DNA from 3 places in the Streptomyces sp. SP18BB07 genome. Region 1 is predicted to be linked to each of the others. Evidence: riboswitches for the same ligand, from Rfam matches in the RefSeq annotation. Region 1 holds a riboswitch; each other region holds the start of a gene.
What was found. A riboswitch is a leader RNA that binds a small molecule or an ion and turns the genes downstream of it on or off. The one in region 1 is predicted to bind cobalamin.

Region 2: linked by a shared signal. The riboswitch ahead of PUR53_RS13235 (ribonucleoside-diphosphate reductase subunit alpha) and the one ahead of cobN (cobaltochelatase subunit CobN) in region 1 are both predicted to bind cobalamin.
Region 3: linked by a shared signal. The riboswitch ahead of PUR53_RS46435 (prenyltransferase/squalene oxidase repeat-containing protein) and the one ahead of cobN (cobaltochelatase subunit CobN) in region 1 are both predicted to bind cobalamin.

What each region holds. Positions count from the first base shown of each region.
Region 1 is NZ_JAQYWT010000284.1:7,478-12,476, forward strand. Features, by position in the region: gene cobG (precorrin-3B synthase) at 1-503, opposite strand, end outside; cobalamin riboswitch at 566-718, shown strand; gene cobN (cobaltochelatase subunit CobN) at 790-4,443, shown strand; gene PUR53_RS15265 (gamma-glutamyl-gamma-aminobutyrate hydrolase family protein) at 4,500-4,999, opposite strand, start outside.
Region 2 is NZ_JAQYWT010000274.1:75,958-80,956, forward strand. Features, by position in the region: gene PUR53_RS13235 (ribonucleoside-diphosphate reductase subunit alpha) at 1-1,454, opposite strand, end outside; cobalamin riboswitch at 1,578-1,713, opposite strand; gene PUR53_RS13240 (GNAT family N-acetyltransferase) at 1,777-2,283, opposite strand; gene PUR53_RS13245 (nucleoside hydrolase) at 2,365-3,351, opposite strand; gene mctP (monocarboxylate uptake permease MctP) at 3,654-4,999, opposite strand, start outside.
Region 3 is NZ_JAQYWT010000370.1:228,652-233,650, forward strand. Features, by position in the region: gene PUR53_RS46425 (MBL fold metallo-hydrolase) at 1-555, shown strand, start outside; gene PUR53_RS46430 (phosphotransferase) at 626-1,426, opposite strand; cobalamin riboswitch at 1,458-1,649, shown strand; gene PUR53_RS46435 (prenyltransferase/squalene oxidase repeat-containing protein) at 1,724-3,061, shown strand; gene PUR53_RS46440 (SCO2322 family protein) at 3,127-3,870, shown strand; gene PUR53_RS46445 (CbiQ family ECF transporter T component) at 4,003-4,999, shown strand, end outside.

The DNA of each region.
Region 1 (4,999 bases):
TCCAGCGCGGCCACGTCCCCCCGCCCGTCGTCGAGCGCGAACAGGAACCTGCCCGACAACCGCCGCGCCGCCTCGCTCGCGCACAGCGCGGTGTCCAGGGCGGTCAGCCAGGGCCGTACGTCGCGCAGACCGCGTCCGTCGAGACCGGACAGGGGAGAGGCGACGATGTTGCGCACCCGCTCGTGCCCGGCGGACGGCAACAGCCCCGCCGCGTCCAGCGCTTCGGCCAGCTCGCCCCCGCAGCCCTCGGCCAGCCCGCGCAGCTGCACATTGCCCCGGGAAGTGAGGTGAAGATCACCGTCGCCGAGCCGTCGCGCCGCCTCCGCGAGCGCCTCGGCCTGGCGGACGGTCAGCACACCACCGGGCACCCGGACCCGGGCCAGCGCCCCGTCGTCCGCCGCATGCAGCCGCAGTGTCCCCGGGCAGGCGTCGCCACGGTCCCGTGTGACCGCTGTGGCCTGGGACGATGAACGCGGGGGAGGCGTGGACATGGCGGCGAGCATACCCACCGGCACATCGGACGTATCCTCCGCCCTTTTGGGGCAGCCTTCCTTTTGAGGCGACCCTTACTATGCTGCTCGGTGGATCATCCGGTCCATCGACGCCACCAAGGCGACAGGGGAGGAAGCCCGGTGTGAGTCCGGCGCGGTCCCGCCACTGTGAGCCCGTCCCAGGAGGGTCGGGCGAGTCAGGAACTCCCTTCCCCGTACCCCTCGGCCCGCCCGAGCAGGGGAGACTTTCGATTCGACACCGCCCGGGGCGCGGACCCCGAGGAAGGCCAGCAGCCGCATGCAGCCATCGTCCGGGGAGCGCTCCGCGCAGCCCCGCATCCTGCTCCTGTCGACCTCCGACACCGACCTGCTCAGCGCCCGCGCGGCCGCCGGCCCGGTCCCCTACCGCTTCGCCAACCCCTCGCGCCTCGCGCTGGAGGACCTCCCGGCCCTCCTCGACGGCACCGACCTGGTCGTCGTGCGCCTCCTCGGTGGCATCCGCGCCTGGCAGGACGGCCTCGACCTGCTGCTCGCCGACGGCCGCCCGGTCGTCGTCCTCACCGGTGAACAGGCGCCCGACGCCCAGCTGATGGCCGCCTCCACCGTCCCGGTCGGCATCGCCGCCGAGGCCCACGCCTACCTCGCCCACGGCGGCCCCGCCAACCTGGAGCAGCTGGCCCGCTTCCTCTCCGACACGGTCCTGCTCACCGGCCACGGCTTCGACGCGCCCGCGCCCGCGCCCTCCTGGGGCCCGCTGGAGCGCACCGCCCGCGACACCGCCGACGGCCCGACCATCGCCGTGCTCTACTACCGAGCCCACCACATGAGCGGCAACACCGCCTTCGTGGGCGCCCTGTGCGAGGCGATCGAGGAGAAGGGCGCCCGCGCGCTCCCGCTGTACGTGGCGTCGCTGCGCGCCCCCGAGCCCGAGCTGATCGAGGAACTCCGCGCCGCCGACGCCATCGTGACCACCGTCCTCGCCGCGGGCGGCACCAAGCCCGCCGAGGCGTCGGCCGGCGGCGACGACGAGTCCTGGGACGCGGGCGCCCTCACCGGCCTCGACGTGCCGATCCTCCAGGCCCTGTGCCTGACCGGCTCGCGCGCCGCCTGGGAGGAGAACGACGAGGGCGTCTCCCCGCTCGACGCGGCCAGCCAGATCGCCGTCCCCGAGTTCGACGGCCGCCTGATCACCGTCCCGTTCTCCTTCAAGGAGATCGACGAGGACGGCCTCCCGGCCTACGTCGCCGACCCCGAGCGCGCCGCCCGCGTCGCCGGGATCGCCGTACGCCACGCGCGACTGCGCCACATCCCCAACGCGGACAAGCGCCTCGCGCTCGTCCTCTCCGCCTACCCGACCAAGCACTCCCGCATCGGCAACGCGGTCGGCCTGGACACCCCGGCGAGCGCGGTCGCCCTGCTGCGCCGACTGCGCGACGAGGGCTACGACTTCGGGGGCGCCGACGTCCCCGGCCTGGCCTCCGGCGACGGCGACGACCTGATCCGCGCCCTCATCGAGGCGGGCGGTCACGACCAGGACTGGCTGACCGAGGAGCAGCTCGCCCGCAACCCGGTCCGGATCCCGGCCGCCGACTACCGCCGCTGGTACGCCGAACTCCCCGAGGAACTGCGCTCGGCCGTCGAGGAGCACTGGGGTCCCGCGCCCGGCGAGATGTTCGTCGACCGCAGCGCCAACCCGGAGGGCGACATCGTCCTCGCGGCCCTGCGCTTCGGCAATCTGCTGATCCTCATCCAGCCGCCGCGCGGCTTCGGCGAGAACCCGATCGCGATCTACCACGACCCGGACCTCCCGCCCTCCCACCACTACCTGGCGGCCTACCGCTGGATCGCCGCCCGCGCCGACGACGGCGGCTTCGGTGCCGACGCGATGATCCACCTCGGCAAGCACGGCAACCTGGAGTGGCTGCCCGGCAAGAACGCGGGCCTGTCCGCCGCGTGCGGCCCCGACGCCGCCCTCGGCGACCTGCCGCTGGTCTACCCGTTCCTGGTCAACGACCCGGGCGAGGGCACCCAGGCCAAGCGCCGTGTGCACGCCACCCTCGTCGACCACCTGGTTCCGCCGATGGCCCGCGCGGACTCCTACGGCGACATCGCGCGTCTGGAGCAACTCCTCGACGAGTACGCCCAGATCTCCTCCATGGACCCGGCGAAGCTCCCCGCGATCCGCGCCCAGATCTGGACCCTCATCCAGGCCGCCAAGCTCGACCACGACCTGGGCCTGAACGACCGTCCGGAGGACGACGGCTTCGACGACTTCCTGCTGCACGTCGACGGCTGGCTCTGCGAGGTCAAGGACGCCCAGATCCGCGACGGCCTGCACGTCCTCGGCAACCCCCCGGCGGACGCCGACCGCGTCAACCTGGTCCTCGCCGTCCTGCGCGCCCGCCAGATCTGGGGCGGCACCCAGGCCCTGCCCGGCCTGCGGGAGGCCCTCGGCCTCGACGAGTCCGCCGCGACCCGCACCACGGCCGACGAGGCCGAGGACAAGGCCCGCGCGCTGGTCCAGGCGATGGAGGACGCGGGCTGGGACCCGGCCGCCGTCCCCACGGTCGTGGCGGCGCACGTCCCCGCCGAGCGCGGCGAACAGGTCACCGCCATCCTGGAGTTCGCCGCCCGCGAGGTCGTACCCCGGCTCGCGGCGACCACCGCCGAACTCGGCCACACCGTCCACGCCCTGAACGGCGGCTTCGTCCCTGCGGGGCCCTCGGGCTCCCCGCTCCGGGGCCTGGTCAACGTCCTGCCGACCGGCCGGAACTTCTACTCCGTCGACCCCAAGGCCGTCCCCTCCCGCCTTGCCTGGGAGACCGGCCAGGCCCTCGCCGACTCCCTGCTGGAGCGCTACCGCGCCGACAACGGCGAATGGCCCACGTCGGTCGGGCTGTCGTTGTGGGGGACGAGCGCGATGCGCACGGCGGGCGACGACGTGGCGGAGGCCCTGGCCCTGCTCGGCGTCCGGCCCGTCTGGGACGACGCGTCCCGCCGCGTGACCGGTCTGGAGGCCATTCCGGCCGAGGAGTTGGGCCGTCCCCGTATCGACGTCACCCTGCGCATCTCGGGCTTCTTCCGGGACGCGTTCCCGCACACCATCGGGCTGCTCGACGACGCCGTACGGCTGGCCGCCTCCCTCGACGAGCCGGCCGAGGTCAACCACGTCCGCGCCCACGTCCAGGCGGACCTGGCCGAGCACGGCGACGAACGCCGGGCCACCACCCGGATCTTCGGCTCCCGGCCCGGCACGTACGGCGCCGGACTGCTGCAGCTCATCGACTCCCGGGACTGGCGGACCGACGCCGACCTCGCCGAGGTCTACACGGTGTGGGGCGGCTACGCCTACGGCCGGGAGCTGGACGGCCGTCCGGCCCGTGAGGAGATGGAGACGGCGTACAAGCGGATCGAGGTGGCCGCGAAGAACACCGACACCCGCGAGCACGACATCGCCGACTCCGACGACTACTTCCAGTACCACGGCGGCATGGTCGCCACCGTCCGCGCGCTGCGCGGCACGGCCCCCGAGGCGTACATCGGCGACTCCACCCGGCCCGAGACGGTCCGCACCCGCACCCTCGTCGAGGAGACGTCGAGGGTCTTCCGGGCCCGCGTCGTCAACCCCAAGTGGATCGAGGCGATGCGCCGCCACGGCTACAAGGGCGCCTTCGAACTCGCCGCCACCGTCGACTACCTGTTCGGCTACGACGCCACCACCGGTGTGATCGCCGACTGGATGTACGACAAGCTCACCGAGACCTACGTCCTGGACGAGACCAACCGCGAGTTCCTCCAGCAGGCCAACCCCTGGGCGCTGCACGGCATCGCCGAGCGGCTGCTGGAGGCGGAGTCGCGCGGGATGTGGGAGAAGCCAGATCCGGCGGTGCTGGAGGGGCTGCGCCAGGTGTACCTGGAGACCGAGGGCGACCTGGAGGGCGGCGACAGCTGACGACGGGCGGGGGTGCGGGGCGTCGCGCCTCTCCCGCACCCCCGCCCGCGAGTGTTTCAGCGCCGGTCCCCGGCGGCCCGTACGAGGGCGTCGAACAGTCCCTGCTGCGCGGGGTCCTCGTGAGCGGTGTCCTCGGGGTGCCACTGCACGGCGGTGAACCAGCCGGGGGAGCGGGGGAGTTCCAGCCCCTCCACCGTGCCGTCGGCGGCGCGGGCGGTGACCTCCAGTCCCTCGCCCAGCCGGTCCACCCGCTGGTGGTGGTAGCAGGACGCCTCCACCTTCTGCGCGCCGGTGGCCCGCTCCAGGAGGGTGCCGCGCCGGATCGCCACCGGGTGCACGAGGTGGCGGTGTTCGTGTTCCGGGCCGCCCATGTCCTGCTCCAGGGTGCCGCCGAGGGCGACGTCGACGACCTGGAGTCCCCGGCAGACGGCCAGCAGCGGGATGCCCGAGTGCAAGGCGGTGCCGGCGACTTCGAGGTCGAAGGCGTCCTGCGTCTCGTCGACGTCGTAGACACTGGCGTGGGTGTCGGCGGCGCCGTAGCGGTACGGGGCGAGGT
Region 2 (4,999 bases), on a different contig from region 1:
AACGCGCCCAGGTTCACCGAGCCCAGGTTGCAGACCGCCGTCTCCCCGTCGTTCGTGACCTCCAGGATCTCCGTGCAGAGGTTGGAGGAGTGGACGACATGGCCCGGCTCGGCCGTCTGGTTCGCCGTGCGGTTGGCCGCGTCCTTGAAGGTCATCCAGCCGTTGCCGGTCTGTGCGAGGGTGCGCATCATCCGGCCGTACAGGTCACGGGCCGCGATCGTCTTCTTCGCCAGGCCGTCCGCCTCCGCCCTGCGGTACGCGGCCTCGAACTCCGCACCCCACAGGTCGACCAGCTCGGGCACGTCGGACGGGGAGAACAGCGACCACTGCTCGTCGGCGGCGACCCGGCGCATGAACTCGTCCGGGATCCAGTGCGCCAGGTTCAGGTTGTGCGTACGCCGGGCGTCCTCGCCGGTGTTGTCGCGCAGTTCCAGGAACTCCTCGATGTCGGAGTGCCAGGTCTCCAGGTAGACCGCGGCCGCGCCCTTGCGTCGGCCGCCCTGGTTCACGGCGGCGACCGAGGCGTCCAGCGTCTTCAGGAACGGCACGATGCCGTTGGAGTGCCCGTTGGTGCCCCGGATCAGCGAACCGCGCGAGCGGATGCGGGAGTACGACAGACCGATGCCACCGGCGTGCTTCGAGAGGCGGGCCACCTGGTGGTAGCGGTCGTAGATGGAGTCCAGCTCGTCCAGCGGGGAGTCGAGGAGGTAGCAGGACGACATCTGGGGGTGTCGCGTACCGGAGTTGAAGAGCGTGGGGGAGGAGGGGAGGTAGTCCAGGCGGCTCATCAGCCCGTAGAGCGCGGCCACTTCGTCGAGGGCGCGCAGGCCCGCCTCCGCGTCGGCACCCGTGTCCTCGGCGAGGCCGGCGGCGACCCGCAGCATGAAGTGCTGGGGCGTCTCGACGACCTTGCGGGTGAGGGGGTGCCGGAGCAGATAGCGGCTGTGCAGGGTGCGCAGACCGAAGTAGCCGAAGCGGTCGTCCCCGGCCGGGTCGATCAGGGCGTCGAGACGCTCGGCGTGGGCGCGGACGAACGCGGCCGTACGGTCGGCGACGAGACCCTCCCGGTGGCCCACGGCGATGGACTCGGTGAACGTCGTGACACCCTGCGAGGCCGCCTCGGCACGGATGCCGACGGCCAGCAGCCGGGCGGCCAGTCTCGAATAGGCGGGGTCCTCGGCGATGAGGCCCGCGGCGGCCTCCGTGGCCAGCTCACGCAGCTCCGCGACCATCTCGGCGGAGGACGCGCGCACCGACCGGCCGCGCAGCGCGGCGGTGGCGACCCGGCCGGGGTCGGCGTCGGGGAGGTCGGCGGTCAGCTCGGTCAGGATCCGCAGCAACGCGGTACCGGGACCGTCGGTCTCCGTCACCGGGTCGACTGACACCGGGTCGGCTGACACCGGCTCGGCTGCGGTCAGGTCGGCTGACACCGGATCGGCTGGCGCGATGGTCACGTGGGGCTCTCCCTCGCTCGGCTGGGGCCTTGCGGAGGGCAGGCGGCAGCACACGAGCGCACGGGAGCGTCGCGTCCACCGGCCCATTCCACGAGGCCCGGACGTCACGGCACCCGGACCGGACGGCCGGGCGCACTGTCGGCAGGTGTTCGGACTGAACAGGCGTGCACACATGGCGATGTATGCACGCAAATACACCGTTGCGGGACAGTTCCGGATTCACACCGGATTCCCCTGCGGCGACAGCGAGCATGAGCATACATCTAGTGCCGGGGCGCGGTGTCACCCCCACATGTTGTGTCGCATTCGGCTTCGCAGGGTGTCAGAGCGTCAACTCATAGGTGATCAGAGTGATGTCGGGCTGGTCGGGGAGGGGGTTCCAGTCGCGCTCAGGTGTGCGAGTGAAGCCCAGGCGTCCGTAGATGCGATGGGCCGCGTGCATGCTCCGCTGGGTCGACAGCACGACACGCACACAGCCCTCGACGGTGCGGGCACGCTCCAGGCAGGCCCGCACGAGTGCCTCGCCGACACCCCGCCCCCGGGCTTCGGGGGAGACGGCGAGCATCCGTATCTCGGCCTCTCCCGCGCGGGCGATGTCGGCCATGGGCCCGCCTGCGGGGACGAAGGTCACCCCGCCCAGCACCTGCCCGTCCGCGGCCGCCACGAGCACCTCGGCCTCGGCCGCCCGCTTCGCCACGTTCCGCAGCTCGTCGAGGTACCGGTCGCTCTCTCCGAAGTCCAGCAGTCCGTCGCCGAGGTAGGCCTGGGCGGTGATCTCGCCGAGCGCGGCGTACTCGTCGGGAGCCGCCGGCCTGATCGTGATGTCCATGCGTCGCAGTGTGCACGAGGGGCGGCTGCGCGGGTCGGCGGTTTTCCACAGGGGCCGCCGTCCGTCGGACTATCGGATTTGTCAGGCCGTCGCAGGCCACCTGGGCAGGGTCGTCACGAAGTCCTCGCTGAAGTCGCGGGTGCCCGGCCCGAGCGCGACGCGGCCGGTGGCGCGCAGACGGGCGGTCAGGGCGGGGGACTCGGAGTAGTAGACGCGCCGGGCGGCGGCCGGCACGAACACGGTCTGGCCGCGCGTGAGTTCGCTCGCGCACTCCACGACGACGGCACCCTCGACGGCCTCGACGAACGCCTCGTCGCCGCACACGCCCACGGCCAGCGGATCGTGCAGCGGACAGGTGCCGTCCCCGCCGTGGCGGGTGTAGGCGTCCATGTAGGTCCGCATCAGCCGGGCGGCGAGGGCCGTACCGGGGCCCGCGGCCTCCAGCGCGGCGAGGTCCTCGGGACGGAAGAGCCAGCGGTGCGAGGCGTCCAGGTCGACCATGGTGAACGGGATGCCGGAGGAGAGGACGATCTCGGCGGCGTCCGGGTCGGCCCAGATGTTGAACTCGGCGACCGGGGTGAAGTTGCCCGGGACCTGGGCGGCGCCGCCCATGAACACGAACCTGCGGACGCGGTGGGCGAAGTGCGGGTCCTCCAGCAGGGCGATGGCCACGTTGGTGAGGGGACCGGTGGCGCAGACCGTCAGCTCGCCCTCGTACTCCCTCGACAGGCGGATCAGGGCCTGGGCGGACGACTCCGTCGGGTGGGGGGCCGTCGAGTCGGGGAGGGTCTCGTCGCCGAGGCCCGCGGGGCCGTGGAAGGCGGATGCCTCGCGGTAGGGGAGGCGGGAGAGGGGGCGGCCGGCGCCTCTGTGGACCGGGACGTGGGGGGCGATGCGGAGGGCTCTGGCCAGGGCGCGGGCGTTGGTGTAGGTCGCGTCGGCGGGGAGGTTGCCGCCGACGGAGGTGTATGCCTTGAGGTCCCACAGGCCGGTTCCCAGGAGGTACTGGAGGGCTACGGCGTCGTCGATGCCGGGGTCGCTGTCCAGGACGATCGGGGGGCGGGTCACCGCTTCAGCGTAGCCGGGTGTTTTGCGCCCCCGCCGCCCCTACCCGTCCCTCCCCCACTCTCGGCTTCGCTCGAGCGGGAGGTGCCCCCACCGAGGGGCTGTGCCCCTTCGACCCCCAGGCGTCCGTCCGGTGGGGGCTGGTCGCGCAGTTCCCCGCGCCCCTTAAGGGCCTCCGGCCCTTTCGGGCCGAAAAGCATGGGGCGCAGCCCCTGCTTTTTCAGGGGCGCGGGGAACTGCGCGAGAAGCCCCCACCCACCCGCACCCGACAACGCACCGGACGCGGGTCGGCCGGAGGCGCCCGCCTAGTGGCTCGTTCCCGCCGTCGCCGGAGGCAGTTCGACCTGGACGCCCGGGTCGCCCGCGTCCGCCGTGTAGTCCTGGGGCCTGGTCTCGTCGATGCCGTCGGGAGCCTTCGCGGCCCGCAGGACGAACGTGAGGACCACCGTGACCACGACGTTGAGGACGAAGGCCGTCAGGCCGATGTAGCCGATCTCGCCGATGCCGGGGATCTCGGCGGACGAGCCGCCGAAGTGCTTCTGGGTCGGCGAGGCCACCCCGTACGCGGCGATCGTCCCGTACAGCATGCCGACCGCCCAGCCGCCGATGAGCGCCCAGCGGTGGAACCAGCGGGTGAACAGGCCGCCGACGAGGGCCGGGAAGGTCTGGAGGATCCAGATGCCGCCCAGGAGTTGGAAGTTGATGGCGACCGTCTTGTCCATGGTGAGGACGAAGGCCAGCGCACCCACCTTCACCAGCAGGGACACCAGCTTGGAGACCTTGGTCTCCTGCGCGGGCGTGGCGTCCGGCTTGATGAAGTCCTTGTAGATGTTGCGGGTGAAGAGGTTCGCCGCCGCGATGGACATGATCGCCGCGGGCACCAGGGCGCCGATGCCGATGGCGGCGAAGGCCACGCCCGCGAACCAGTCCGGGAACATCGTCTCGAACAGTTGCGGGATCGCCAGCTGGCCGTTCTGCACCTGGATCCCGGCCGCGATCGCCATGAACCCCAGCAGGGCCAGCAGGCCCAGCATCAGGGAGTACAGCGGCAGGATCGTGGTGTTGCGGCGGATGACCTCGCGGCTCTTGGACGACAACGTCGCCGTGATCGAGTGCGGGTACATGAAGAGCGCCAGCGCCGAGCCGAGGGCGAGGGTCGCGTACGTCCACTGGGTGGCGTCGCCCGGGACGAGCGCGCCGCGCGGCTTGTCCGTCGCCGGGTTGGTCTGGCTGTAGGCCTCGCCCGCCTTGGCGAAGATGTCGTCGAAGCCGCCGAGCTTGATCGGGATGTAGATGATCGCCACCGCGATGACGATGTAGATCAGGGTGTCCTTGACGAACGCGATCAGCGCGGGGGCCCGGAGGCCGGAGGAGTAGGTGTAGGCCGCCAGGACACCGAACGCGATCAGCAGCGGCAGGTCCTTGATGAACCAGTTGGTGTCCTCGCCGCCGCCGACGCCCATCACGTCCAGGACGGCCTGGATACCGACGAGTTGGAGGGCGATGTACGGCATCGTCGCGAGGATGCCGGTCAGCGCGACCGCCAGCGACAGGCCCTTCGAGCCGAAGCGGCCGCGTACGAAGTCCGAGGTCGTCACATAGCCGTGCTTGTGGGAGACCGACCACAGACGGGGCAGGAACGTGAAGATCA
Region 3 (4,999 bases), on a different contig from region 1:
CCCGGTGAACTCCTCGACCTCCCCGGCCGCCGCGTCCGCGCGATCTGGACGCCGGGCCACACGCCGGGGCATGTCTGCCTCCATCTGGAGGAGGCGCACCCGGGCCAACTCCCGGGTCATGGACGGCTGTTCTCCGGCGACCATCTCCTCCCCGAGATCAGCCCGCACATCGGCCTCTACGAGGACCCGGACGACGACACGGTCACCGACCCCCTGGGCGACTACCTCGACTCACTCGAGCGTGTCGGCCGTCTCGGCGCCGCCGAGATCCTTCCCGCCCATCAGTACGCGTTCACCGATACGGCCGCGCGCGTACGGGAGTTGCTGGCCCACCACGAGTCACGCTTCACCGATCTACTCACCCTCCTCGCCTCCCCGCTCACCCCCTGGCAGCTCGCCGAACGCATGGAGTGGAACCGTCCCTGGCCCCAGATCCCCTTCACCTCTCGCAACATCGCGGTCTCGGAGGCGGAGGCGCACGTGCGACGCCTGGTGAAGCTGGGCAGGGCCGAGGTGGTGCCGGGGAGCGATCCGGTGCGGTATGTGGCGGTGTGAGGGGGGTGGGGGTACGGGGCGGTTGTCGGCCGCGGGTTCGGTGGGGCTTCTCGCGCAGTTCCCCGCGCCCCTAAAGGCCTGCGGCCTTCTCAGGGGCGTCACGGATCAACTCTTCTGCCCTGGCCAGGAGTTCGATCTCGTGGGGGGACATGGTCGGGTTGGATGCCCGGCGATGGCTCGCTTCGGTCAGGTCGTGGTGGGTCAGGGTGTTGTCGGGGCGGTGGGCCAGGAGGGAGCTGAGGGTGGCGTGGGCCATGGGGGCGCGGGCGTCCGTCGGGTCGACGGCGACCTGGGCGAGGATCATCGCGGAGACGGCCCAGTCGAGGCCGGGCGGCCCCTCCTCGGCGTTGCTCCAGTCGATGACCTGCGGGCCGTGCGGGGTGAGGAGGACGTTCTCCGGGTGGAGGTCCAGGTGGAGAACCCGGGCACCGGGGCGGCGGGGCGGGACGGCGTGGAGGGTGCGCAGGAGTTGGGCCAGGGTGGCGCCGACCTGCGGCGGGGTGACCTGGCCGGCGGCGCAGGCCTCCAGCAGGGTCGGGCCCGGCAGGCGTTGCAGCACCATCTCCGTACGGGTCGCCGAATGAACGCGCGGGACAGGGTAGCCGTGGCTGCGTACGTACTCCATGACCTCGGCCTCGGTGGCGGCGTCGCCCCACCCCTCTCGGTAGCGGCGTAGCACCCAGGCGTCACCCTGTCCGACACCTCCGGTATGCCTGTCGGCTCCGTCACTGTCGGCGACGCCTACCGGGTCACCGGCCTCGGTCAGCGCGCCGAGGCCGCCGTGATCGTCCGGCCCGGACTCCCCCTCGTCGGCGTGGAGTTCGTACACGTCGGCCGTGCGGCCCGCGCCCAGCAGTCTCCCCGTACGCATGGCCCGAACCTATCGCGGCCCACAGGCGGCCCTCAGGATCCCGGCTACCGGCAGGTAGAGTGACCGCGTCGTCATCACACCCGTACAGGGGGAAGCCGGTGCAAATCCGGCGCTGACCCGCAACCGTGAGCCGACCTCGGCAGAGGGCGGCAAGTCGGACTGCCCTGGACGGAATCATGACCGGCTCGCGTCACCGGCGGCCCGCCGGTGCACGGCACCGTCGAGGAATACGGAGCCGAGCCGCCCGGCGCTCCGCCGTGCCGCCCGGCTCCCCGTCAGGGAGAGGCAGCCGCCGATATGAATGTCCGCCGCAGCGCCGCGGTCGTCGCCGTACTGACCGTCACAGCCGGACTCGGCACCGGACTCGGGCTCGCGCCGGCCGCCTTCGCCGACGGTACGGCCTCCGAGGCGTCCACCGCTCCCTCCGCCTCGCCCTCCGCCTCGCCCTCCCAGGCGATACCCACCGGTCTGTACGGCTCCAACGACCCCACGTACGACGGTGTCTGGCGGCAGTCGCTCACCCTGCTCGCCCTGGACGCGGTGGGTGAGAAGCCCGGCGCCGGGGCCGTGGAGTGGCTGGTCGGGCAGCAGTGCGCGAGCGGGGCGTTCCCGGCGTACCGCGCCGACGCGACCGCCAAGTGCGACAGCGCGACGGCCGTCGACACCAACAGCACGGCGGCCGCGATCCAGGCGCTCGCAGCGGTCGGCGGGCGGGACGCCGAGGCCGGTCGGGCGGTGCGGTGGCTGAAGGACAACCAGAACGAGGACGGCGGCTGGGGCTACACCGCGGGCGGCCCCAGCGACGCGAACTCGACGTCCGTCGTGATCGGCGCGCTGACCGCTGTGGGCGACGCCCCCGGGAAGCAGCAGAAGGACGGCAACTCCCCCTACGAGGCCCTCCGTTCCCTCGCCCTGCCCTGCGGCGACGGGGGCAGGAAGGACGGGGACGCGAAGGACGGCGGGGCCTTCGCCTATCAGCCCGACAAGAAGGGCGGTCTCGCCGCGAACGCCGACGCCACGGCCGCCGCCGTGCTCGGCAGCCTGGGCAAGGGGTTCGTGGTCGGGGCGGGTAGCGGCGAGGGGAAGGGCGGGGCCTCGTTCGACTCCTGCGCCTCGGGTGACTCTCCGGAGGACCTCGCGCACAACGGGGCCGTCCATCTCGCCGGTGCCCTCACCGCCGACGGCTATCTGATGTCCTCCCTCGCGGGTGCGGAGGACCAGCCCGACCACGGCAACACCGCCGACGCGGTCGTCGCGCTCGCCGCCGCCGGGGACGTGGACGCGACCGAGAAGCCGCTCGCCTGGCTGGCGAAGAACCACGGCGTGTGGGCGGCCAAGGCCGGGCCCGCCGCGTACGCCCAGCTCGTCTTCGCGGCGCACGCCTCCGGTGGCGACCCGCGTGACTTCGGTGGTGCCGATCTGGTGGCCCAGTTGCAGGAGACCGGTCCGGCCGGGGAGGTGGACGACTACTCCTCGGTGCCGGTCGACGACACGGCCGCCGGGGACGAGGCCGACGGGACCGGCGACGGTCTCGCGGCGGGCGTGTGGTGGGTGATCGGGCTCGGGCTGGTCGTGGTCACGGCCGTGGTCGGGTTCGGGCTGGTGCGGGGCGCCCGGAAGCGGCCGCAGGCGTGACCGGGCGTCGGCCACGGGGTGGAGCGGTCGCGCCGCGAGGCGGGGTGCCCCCGCTGTGGGGTGGCGTGCCCCGGCTGTGGGTGGGGGTGCCCCGGCTGTGGGTGGAGGTGCCGGCCGCCTTCCTGAGCGGTCTGCTGCTGGTGCTGGGGAGTTCGACGCAGGCGCATGCCGCCGCGTACCGGTACTGGTCGTTCTGGGAGCGGGACGGTTCCGCGTGGGCGTACGCCACGCAGGGGCCGTCGACCGCGCGGCCGACGGACGGGGCGGTGCAGGGCTTCCGGTTCGCCGTGAGCCGTGACTCGGCCGACGCGCTCCAGCCGCGTGGCGCCGCCGACTTCGGTTCCGTCTGCGGGGACACGGCCGCGCGGGGCGGGGAGAAGCGGGTCGCGCTGGTCATCGACTTCGGTACGGCGGCGGACGCGCCGGAGGGGGAGACGCCTCCGGCGGCGCGTACGGCCTGTGCGCGGGTGCCGGACGACGCGACCACGGCCGAGGCGCTGGCGTCCGTCGCGAAGCCGCTCCGGTACGACACGAACGCGCTGCTGTGCGCGATCGGGGGATATCCGGGGAAGGGGTGCGGGGAGGCGGTCGGCTCCGACGCCGGGTCCGATGCCGGGTCCGATGGCAGGTCCGATGGCAGGTCTGATGCCGGCTCAGCCTCCGACGGCCCTGCTCACGCCCCGAGTTCGTCTGCCGCGGCTGCCCCCGAGGAGGGGCAGGGGCCGTCCGTCGGGTTGTTCGTGGGCGCGGGTGTGGTCGCCGTGCTGGGGGCCGCCGCGGTGTGGCGGGCGCGGCGGCGCCGGGGGTAGGGCGGCGCGATGCGGTGGTTCACAGGACGCCCGGAGTCGGGGCCGGCCGGGGGCGGGTCCCGCGACCCGGCGGCGCCGCACCGGCTCGGCGCGAGGTCGCACCGGCTCGGCGCGGGGTCGCGTCGGGGTGGGGTGCATGCTCTTGCCTGGTGGGGATGGGCGCTCGGGCTCGGGACCGCCGCGTCGCGTACCACCAACCCCCTGCTCCTCGCGCTGCTCATCGCGGTGGCCGGATACGTCGTGGCCACGCATCGGACCGACGCCCCCTGGGCCCGCTCGTACGCCGCGTTCGTGAAGCTCGGGCTGGTGGTGCTGGGCGTTCGGCTGGGGTTCGCGGTCGTGCTGGGCTCGCCCATCCCCGGGACGCACACCCTGCTCACCCTCCCCGAAGTGCCGCTTCCCGCCTGGGCGCAGGGGATCCGGCTGGGCGGTCGGGTCACGGCGGAGGGGTTCCTGTTCGCGCTGTACGACGGGCTGCGGCTGGCCACCCTGTTGATCTGCGTCGGCGCCGCGAACGCCCTGGCCAACCCGGCCCGCCTCCTCAAGTCCCTCCCTGGCGCCCTGTACGAGGCCGGCGTGGCCGTGGTGGTGGCGATGACGTTTGCGCCGCACCTGGTGGCGGACGTACAGCGGTTGCGGGCCGCGCGGCGGCTGCGGGGCCGGCCCGACCGGGGCGTGCGCGGGCTCCTGCATGTCGGACTCCCGGTGCTGGAGGGCGCGTTGGAGCGCTCGGTCGCGCTCGCCGCCGCGATGGACGCGCGCGGCTACGGCCGTACCGCCGAGGTCCCGGCCCGCGTCCGCCGTACGACCGCCGCGCTCACCCTCGGTGGACTGCTCGGCGTCTGCGCGGGAACGTACGGCGTGCTGACCGCCGAGGGCGGCGGCTACGGCCTCCCCGTGCTGCTCGCCGGACTGGCCGCCGCGCTCGCGGGACTGCGGCTGGGCGGCCGGCGCTCACCGCGCACCCGCTACCGGCCCGACACGTGGGGTGCGCGGGCGTGGCTGGTGGCCGGGTCCGGGGTGGCCGTCGCCGCGCTGCTGATCGTGTCCGCCGCGTACGACCCCGCCGCCCTGCACCCCACCGTCGTCCCCCTCACCTCCCCCGATCTGCCCCTGCTGCCCGCCGCCG